One region of the Streptomyces sp. NPDC057702 genome, then DNA from elsewhere that is predicted to be linked to it. Evidence: riboswitches for the same ligand, from Rfam matches in the RefSeq annotation. Region 1 holds a riboswitch; the other holds the start of a gene.
What was found. A riboswitch is a leader RNA that binds a small molecule or an ion and turns the genes downstream of it on or off. The one in region 1 is predicted to bind thiamine pyrophosphate.

Region 1 (4,477 bases):
GGGTGCTGACCGTACGTGACCGGCAGCCGCGTGAATGCCGCGGACAGCTATCGCCACCTGCGGCTTTGTGTGTGTCGAGGGCCCCGTTCGTAGCCGGTGAGCCCTACCCCGTATGTCTGCGACACTAGATGAACCATGCCTAAGCCCGGAGAACTCACTTTCGTCGCGCCGCGCGGAGCCAAGAAGCCGCCGCGGCATCTCGCTGACCTCACCCCCGCCGAGCGCCGTGAGGCCGTGGCCGCGATCGGCGAGAAGCCCTTCCGTGCTGGGCAGGTCTCCCGGCACTATTTCGCCCGGTACGCGGACGCCCCGGCGAACTGGACGGACATCCCCGCGGCGGCCCGCGAGAAGCTGGCCGCCGAACTGCTGCCGGACCTGATGAACGTCGTCAGGCACATCAGCTGTGACGGTGACGCCACCCGTAAGACACTGTGGCGGCTGCACGACGGGACGCTGGTCGAGTCGGTGCTGATGCGCTACCCGGACCGGGTCACGATGTGCATCTCCTCGCAGGCCGGCTGCGGCATGAACTGCCCCTTCTGCGCCACGGGGCAGGCGGGGCTCGACCGTAACCTCTCCACGGCCGAGATCGTGCACCAGATCGTCGACGGCATGCGCGCCCTGCGCGACGGCGAGGTACCGGGTGGGCCCGCCCGGCTCTCGAACATCGTCTTCATGGGCATGGGCGAGCCGCTCGCCAACTACAAGCGGGTCGTCGGCGCCATCCGCCGGCTCACCGACCCGGAGCCCGACGGTCTGGGCCTCTCCCAGCGTGGGATCACCGTGTCCACGGTCGGGCTGGTGCCGGCGATGCTGCGGTTCGCCGACGAGGGCTTCAAGTGCCGCCTGGCGGTATCACTGCACGCGCCGGATGACGAGCTGCGCGACACCCTGGTGCCGGTCAACACCCGCTGGAAGGTCCGGGAGGTGCTGGACGCCGCGTGGGAGTACGCGGAGAAGTCCGGGCGCCGGGTGTCCATCGAGTACGCCCTGATCAGGGACATCAACGACCAGGCGTGGCGGGCCGACCTGCTGGGCAGGTTGCTGCGCGGGCGTCGGGTGCACGTCAACCTCATCCCGCTCAACCCCACCCCCGGGTCGAAGTGGACCGCTTCGCGGCCCGAGGACGAGCGCGCGTTCGTCGCGGCGCTCGAGGCGCACGGCGTGCCCGTGACCGTCCGGGACACCCGTGGGCAGGAGATCGACGGGGCCTGCGGCCAGCTGGCCGCCTCCGAGCGGTGACGGGGCGTGGGGCGACGGCGTCGCCCCACGCACGCGCCGATGTCGGCACCGTACGCGCCCCGTGTCGCGTGGTGCGCGGTGTCCGGCACGGCTCCGTCCTGGGCGCCGTGTGCACCATCTGGCGCGCGGGGACGGTGCGGATGGGGCACCGGCAGCACGTCGCGCTATCGTGAGTCGAACAAACGCACATTTCCGACAGGGGAGCGCGCTACGCGCTGAGAGTGCGGCACCGCGGGTGCCGCAGACCCTCGGACCTGATCCGGGTCATACCGGCGTAGGGAGTCAGACGCACTGATGAACAGCTACCTTCGGCGTGCCGTGGGCACCGCTCTGCTCGGCACGTTGGGCGTCACCACGCTGGCGGCGTGTGGAGAGTCCGGCAGCGGCTCGGACTCCAAGACGGTAACGGTCGTCGCGCACGACTCCTTCACGGTGTCCAAGGCGGTGCTCCAGCGGTTCACGCAGGAGACCGGCTACAAGGTCAAGGTGGCGCGTGGGGCGGACGCCGGGGCGGCGGTGAACCAGGCCATCCTGTCGAAGGGCAATCCGCAGGGCGATGTCTTCTTCGGCGTCGACAACACGCTGCTCTCGCGCGCGCTGGACGAGGGCGTCTTCGCCCCGTACCGGGCCAAGGACCTCGACCAGGTGCCCGCGGGCCTGCAGTTGGACGCCGCGAAGCACCGGGTCACCCCCGTGGACACCGGTGACATCTGCGTCAACTACGACCGGAAGTACTTCGCGGACAAGAAGCTGGCGCCGCCGCGCAGCTTCGACGACCTGATCAAGCCGCAGTACAAGAACCTCCTGGTCACGGAGAACGCTGCCACGTCCTCGCCCGGGCTCGCCTTCCTGCTCGGGACAGTCGGCACCTACGGGGACGACGGCTGGCAGGACTACTGGAAGAAGCTGAAGGACAACGGGGTCGAGGTCGTCGACGGCTGGGAGCAGGCGTACAACGACCGCTTCTCCGGTTCCGGTGGTGGCTCGGGCAAGGGAGACAAGCCGCTGGTCGTCTCCTACGCCTCCAGCCCGCCCGCCGAGGTGGTCGGCGTCAAGCCGCAGCCCAAGGAGGGCCCGACGGGCGTGGCCACCGGCACGTGCTTCCGGCAGATCGAGTTCGCCGGGCTGCTCGACGGAGCGAAGAACACCAAGGGCGGTAAGGCACTCCTGGACTTCATGCTCAGCAAGACCTTCCAGGAGGACGTGCCGGTCACGATGTACGTCAACCCGGTCCGGCCGGACGCGAAGCTGCCGGAGGTCTTCACGAAGTACGGGGAGCGGATCGCCAAGCCGGCCACCGTCGCCCCGGAGGAGATCGCCAAGAACCGCGAGCAGTGGATCAAGACGTGGACTTCGCTCGTCGTGAGGTGAACGACGCACCGTCGCCCGACGCGCCGTGCTCCGAGGCGCCCCACGGGGCCCACGCATGGAGCACGGGGCACGGAGCCGAGGGCTCAGCGGTACGGGGCACGGAGCACGGAGCCCCGCACGGACCGGCGCGGTACGGGGCACGGGGCACGGGGCGGGGCCCGCGAGCGACGGGGGCGTGGCGGACCACGGCCCTGCGCCTTGGCCTCATGGCTGTACCGCTCGGGTTCTTCGGGCTCTTCTTCGGGTATCCGGTGGCAGCCATCACCGCTCGTGGGCTGCACGCCGGCGGCGCCTGGCAACTCGGACGGGTCAGTGAGGTTCTCGGCGACCCCGACGTGCTCAACGTGCTGTGGTTCACCGTGTGGCAGGCCGCCGCCTCCACAGCGCTGACCCTCGCCCTCGCACTGCCGGGGGCATACGTCTTCGCGCGTCTGGACTTCCCGGGCAAGCAGCTGCTGCGGGCCGTGGTGACGGTGCCCTTCGTGCTGCCCACGGTGGTCGCGGGATCGGCCTTCCTCGCTCTCCTCGGGCGAGGCGGCCTCCTCGACGAACTGTGGGGCGTGCGGCTGGACACCACCGTCTGGGCGATCCTGCTGGCCCACGTCTTCTTCAACTACGCCGTGGTGGTCCGCACCGTCGGTGGGTTGTGGGCGCAACTCGACCCGCGGCAGGAGGAGGCCGCCCGCGTCCTGGGGGCCGGCCGGTTCGCCGCCTGGCGCCAGGTGACACTGCCCGCTCTCGGGCCCGCCATCGCCGGTGCGACGCTCATGGTCTTCCTCTTCACGTTCACCTCCTTCGGTGCGGTCCAGATCCTGGGCGGGCCGCGATACGCGACGCTGGAGGTGGAGATCTACCGGCAGACCGCGCAGCTCCTGGACCTGCCGACCGCCGCGGTCCTGACACTGACCCAGTTCGCCGCGGTCGCCGCGCTGCTCGTGGTCCACGCGTGGACGGTGCGGCGACGGGAGAGCACGCTGCGGTTGGTGGACGCCTCGTACACGGCCCATCGGCCGCGCGGCGCCGGACAGTGGACGCTCCTGGGGGGCGTGCTCGCCGTCATCGCGCTGTTGATCCTTCTGCCGCTGGCCGTACTGGTGGAGCGCTCCCTCGCCGGCCCCGACGGTTACGGGTTCGCCTTCTACGAAGTGCTGGCGTCGGCTGAGGAAAGCGGCGGGACCTTCATCGTGGCGCCGTTGGACGCCCTGTGGAACTCGCTCCGGTACGCGGCGGTCGCCACCGTCATCGCGCTCGTCGTCGGCGGCCTCGCCGCCGCCGCGCTCACCGTGCGCGGACCACGGGGCAGCGGACCGACGCGAGCGGGACGGCTGGTGCGGGGCTTCGACGCGCTGCTCATGTTGCCGCTCGGCACCTCGGCCGTCACCGTCGGGTTCGGATTCCTGATCACGCTGGACAAGCCGCCGCTGGACCTCCGGGCCTCGTGGTTCCTGGTGCCCCTGGCGCAGGCCCTGGTCGGTGTCCCCTTCGTCGTACGAACGATGCTGCCGGTGCTCCGTGCGGTGGACGACCGGCTGCGCGAGGCCGCCACCGTCCTGGGCGCTTCGCCGCTGCGTGCGTGGCGAGAGGTGGACCTGCCCCTGGTCCGCAGGGCCCTGCTGATCGCCGCCGGCTTCGCGTTCGCCGTGTCACTGGGGGAGTTCGGGGCGACCGTCTTCATCGCCCGCCCCGACAACCCCACTCTTCCGGTGGCCATCGCCCGCTTCCTGGGTCGCGCAGGGGAGCTCAACTACGGGCAGGCCATGGCGCTGAGCACCATCTTGATGGTGATCTGCGCAGCCGCGCTGTTGGCGCTTGAGCGGCTCCGTACCAACCGTTCGGGAGAGTTCTAGATGACATTGCCGCACAA
Region 2 (4,477 bases), on a different contig from region 1:
AGTGCGCGGTCTTGGCGGGCTCGGCCGGGAGCGTCTCGTCGTGGAAGGCGCGGGCCGTGTCGGGGTCGAGGGCCAGGTTGAACTGGTCCTCCCAGCGGAACTCGAAGCGCGCGTCGGAGAGCGCGTCGTCCCAGTCCTGGGCACCGGGGTGACCCTTGGCCAGGTCAGCGGCGTGGGCGGCGATCTTGTACGTGATGACGCCGGTCTTCACGTCGTCGCGGTCCGGCAGGCCCAGGTGCTCCTTGGGCGTGACGTAGCACAGCATCGCGGTGCCCCACCAGGCGATCATCGCGGCACCGATGCCGGAGGTGATGTGGTCGTAGGCCGGCGCGACGTCCGTGGTCAGGGGGCCGAGCGTGTAGAACGGAGCCTCTTCGCAGATCTCCTGCTGGAGGTCGATGTTCTCCTTGATCTTGTGCATCGGGACGTGGCCCGGGCCCTCGATCATGGTCTGCACGTGGTGCCGCTTGGCGATGGTGTTGAGCTCGCCCAGCGTCCTCAGCTCGGCGAACTGGGCCTCGTCGTTGGCGTCCGCGATGGAGCCGGGGCGCAGCCCGTCGCCGAGCGAGAACGTGACGTCGTAGGTGGCCAGGATGTCGCAGAGCTCCTCGAAGTTCTCGTAGAGGAAGCTCTCCTTGTGGTGGGCCAGGCACCAGGCCGCCATGATCGAGCCGCCGCGCGAGACGATGCCGGTCTTGCGGCGCGCCGTGAGCGGTACGTAGCGCAGCAGTACGCCGGCGTGCACCGTCATGTAGTCGACGCCCTGTTCGGCCTGCTCGATGATGGTGTCCTTGTAGATCTCCCAGGTCAGCTCCTCGGCCCGGCCGTCGACCTTCTCCAGGGCCTGGTAGAGCGGGACGGTGCCGATCGGGACGGGGGAGTTGCGCAGCACCCACTCGCGGGTGGTGTGGATGTTGCGGCCGGTGGACAGGTCCATGACCGTGTCCGCGCCCCAGCGGGTCGCCCAGGTCATCTTCTCCACCTCCTCCTCGATGGAGGAGGTGACGGCGGAGTTGCCGATGTTGGCGTTGACCTTCACCAGGAACCGCTTGCCGATGATCATCGGCTCGATCTCCGGGTGGTTGACGTTGGCCGGCAGCACGGCGCGACCGGCGGCGATCTCCTCGCGGACCACCTCGGGGGAGACGTTCTCGCGCAGCGCGACGTACTCCATCTCCGGGGTGACCTCGCCTCGGCGGGCGTAGGCGAGTTGGGTGACGGCTTGGCCGTCGCGGCCCCGGCGCGGCTGGCGCGGGCGGCCGGGGAAGACCGCGTCGAGGTTCTTGAGGCCACCGCGCGGCGAGGTGTGCTTGATGCCGTCGTCCTCGGGGCGCAGCGGCCGGCCCGCGTACTCCTCGGTGTCTCCCCGGCCGATGATCCAGTTCTCGCGCAGCGGCGGCAGCCCGCGCCGTACGTCGGTGTCGATGTTCGGGTCGGTGTACGGGCCCGAGGTGTCGTACAGCGTGACGTCCTGGCCGTTGGTGAGGTGTACTCGTCGCACCGGCACCCGCAGGTCGGGCCGCGAACCGCTCAGATAGCCCTTGTGCCATCCGATGTCGCGCGGTTGCCCGTCGGTGTCGTTCGACTCTACGGAGGCAGGCGTGCGTGCGTCCGATACGGTCATGAGACCTACTCCCTACGCCGGCATTACCCGGTAACAGGTTCGGCGGTCGACGCAGCCGTTTCCGTAGTCGGTTCACCGGCGTCGGCCGGTCGTCCCGTACGGAGGTCAGCGCCCTCTCAGCCCGGTGCTCCGAGCTCCCGCGATTGCAAAGGTGCCACCACGCTAACCGCTCCGCGACGGATTGGGCCAGGGGGCCTTGCGATGATCGGTCCATGACTCCCACCGAGCCAGGGCCACCCGGGCGGCCAGGCCCCCACGGCCGGCCGCCCGCCCACACCCCGCCGCCCGGCACCGGACACGCGCGGGGGCCCGGCCCGACCGCGCCGACACCCCCGCCCCCCGGCGTGCCCCCGCGACCGCCTAGCGGCGGCCCCGCCGACGAGGGCGCGGGAACCGGCGGAGGGAGCGGCGTGGGAGCGGGCACGGGGGCCGACGGTCCGTACCCCGGGCGCGGGTCGGGGTACGGACAGGAGCGGGGGCGGGGGCACGGGCCGGTTCCCGGCGCGCGGGGGCCCGACGCGCGCCGGCAGGGGCGTACGGGGCCCGACCACGGGCTGCCGGAGAGCGACCACCAGCACGACAACGGCCCCACGGGGCACGACCACCACCCCGCCCCCACCGGCCACGGACACGGTCACGCACCCGGCCAGGGCCACGGCCACAGTCACAGCCACGGGCCCGCCGCGCCCGTCTCGCGTCAGCTCCGCAAGGTCATCGCGGCGGTGCTCATCCCGTTCAGCGTGGCGGTCGTGGTCGGGCTGGTGGTGCTGTGGCCGGGCGGCGCGCCCGACCACCACGGGCCGTCGGGGCTCGGCTTCGACCGGCACACCGAGTCGGGGCGCGTGGTGCGGGTCGACGAGGTGCGGTGCGCGGACGTGCACGCCCAGCCGCAGGGGCAACAGCCGCCGGGCGAGCAGCCGGGCGATCCGGCGGCCCAGCCCGAGGCCAAGGACGAGACCTGCGAGAAGGCCACGATCGAGGTGACCTCGGGCAAGGGCAAGGGGCGTACGTTCACCGAGATCGTGCAGCCGTCCGCGTCCCGGCACTACGAGAAGGGCCAGAAGCTGATCCTGGCGTACGCCCCCAAGGCGCCGGAGAACCTCCAGTACTCGGTCTCCGACGTCGAACGGAAGCTGCCGATGGCGCTGCTGGCCGGGCTCTTCGCGCTGGCCGTGGTCGTGGTGGGCCGGATGCGCGGGGTCTTCGCGCTGGTGGCGCTCGTCATCAGCTTCGGCGTGCTGACGCTGTTCATCCTGCCGGCCATCCTCCAGGGTTCGAACCCGCTGGTGGTGGCCGTGATCGGGGGCAGCGCGATCATGCTGATCGCGCTGTACACCTGTCACGGCCTGACCGCCAGAACCTCGGTCGCGGTGCTCGGGACGCTGCTCTCACTGCTGCTGATCGGCCTGCTCGGCTCGGTGTTCATCGGCTGGGCGCATCTGACCGGCAACACCGACGACCAGACCGGACTGGTGCACGGCCTCTACCCCGACATCGAGATCCAGGGCCTGTTGCTGGCCGGCATCATCATCGGCTCGCTCGGTGTGCTGGATGACGTGACCGTCACCCAGACCTCGGCGGTGTGGGAGCTGAAGGAGGCCGACCCGTCGGCGCACTGGCGCACGTTGTACGCGGCGGCCATGCGCATCGGTCGGGACCACATCGCCTCGGTGGTCAACACGCTGGTCCTCGCCTACGCCGGTGCCGCGCTGCCGCTGCTGTTGCTCTTCTCGATAGCGGACAGCGGTGTGAGCACGGTCGCGACCAGCGAGATCGTCGCCGAGGAGATCGTCCGCACCCTCGTCGGCAGCATCGGTCTGGTGGCCTCGGTGCCGGTGACCACGCTGCTGGCGGCGCTGGTGGTCTCCGCGGACCGCAGCCCGACGAGCGTTCCCGGCGCGGGCGGTGGCGGCGGAGTCGCCCCGGAGCGCGCCGCTGTCCCGGGGCGCGGGGTCGGGCCCGGCGCGCCGGTGGGTCAGCGGGGCGTGGGTGGCGCGGAGGCCGGAGCGAACCCGGGCGCCGGGCGCGGCGCGGGCGCGGTGGCCTCCGGGCTCGCCTCGGGTCTGCCGGGCCGGGGGAAGGGTCGCCGCCGCCGGGCGAAGTAGCGCGTGCCGGGTGCCGTGCGGCATCGCGTCGGCCCCGGGCGGGCGATGCCGGACCGCCCGGCCCCAGGTGCCGGGCCCCGCGGGGGCGGGCCAGCCGGGTGGAGGCGTCGAACTCCGGCCAGGCCGCCGGGGCCTGGGCCGATGCGCCGGGGCCGGGCGGATGCGCCGAACCCCGGGCGGGCCGGCGCCGGAATCCGGTCGGGCGCGCCCGGCAGAGGCGTCACGCCGCGTCGTACGCGCCGGCGTTGGGTCCCCTGGGGCGGGTCGCGAGGGGCGCGGCGGCCCGGGCGTCGGGGGCGGTCACGCGCGGGGGGAATTCGCGCTTCCGAGTGGCCGGGCGAAAAAACGTCCAGGCAACGCACCGTGACCGACGGCCCGGTTCACCCTGCGTAGCGGTCTCCCGCCAGGATGCGGTCCAGGACCGCGTCCAGGCCGCAGGCCGGATCGCTCGCCTCCTCCTCGCAGCCGAACGGGACCAGTCGGTCCGTCCGGTCCAGGAAGGCCACCAGCGGAGCGGCGCCGACCCGGAACAGGGCTCCCTCGACGCCGACTTGGAGCCGGATCAGCACATCTGACAGCTCGTCCGGGCCCGTTGGGCAGATGTGCACGTCGCCTTCGCCGATGGGCCCGCAGAGCCCGTCGAGGAGCAACTCCCGGGCGAAAGCCCAGCTCACCGGGGCATCGCCGGGCAGATGGAAGGTGAATCGCACGGCATACGGATCGGCCTTGTCGTAGCCGAGATCGACCG

Region 2: linked by a shared signal. The riboswitch ahead of thiC (phosphomethylpyrimidine synthase ThiC) and the one ahead of ACFVFR_RS03885 (thiamine ABC transporter substrate binding subunit) in region 1 are both predicted to bind thiamine pyrophosphate.

The regions. Positions count from the first base shown of each region.
Region 1 covers NZ_JBHVJC010000004.1:80,076-84,552, reverse strand. The annotation lists gene rlmN (23S rRNA (adenine(2503)-C(2))-methyltransferase RlmN) at 136-1,242, shown strand; TPP riboswitch at 1,430-1,540, shown strand; gene ACFVFR_RS03885 (thiamine ABC transporter substrate binding subunit) at 1,537-2,613, shown strand; gene ACFVFR_RS03880 (ABC transporter permease) at 2,820-4,460, shown strand.
Region 2 covers NZ_JBHVJC010000007.1:175,725-180,201, forward strand. The annotation lists gene thiC (phosphomethylpyrimidine synthase ThiC) at 1-1,624, opposite strand, end outside; TPP riboswitch at 1,617-1,775, opposite strand; gene ACFVFR_RS07425 (YibE/F family protein) at 2,035-3,729, shown strand; gene ACFVFR_RS07430 (SsgA family sporulation/cell division regulator) at 4,110-4,477, opposite strand, start outside.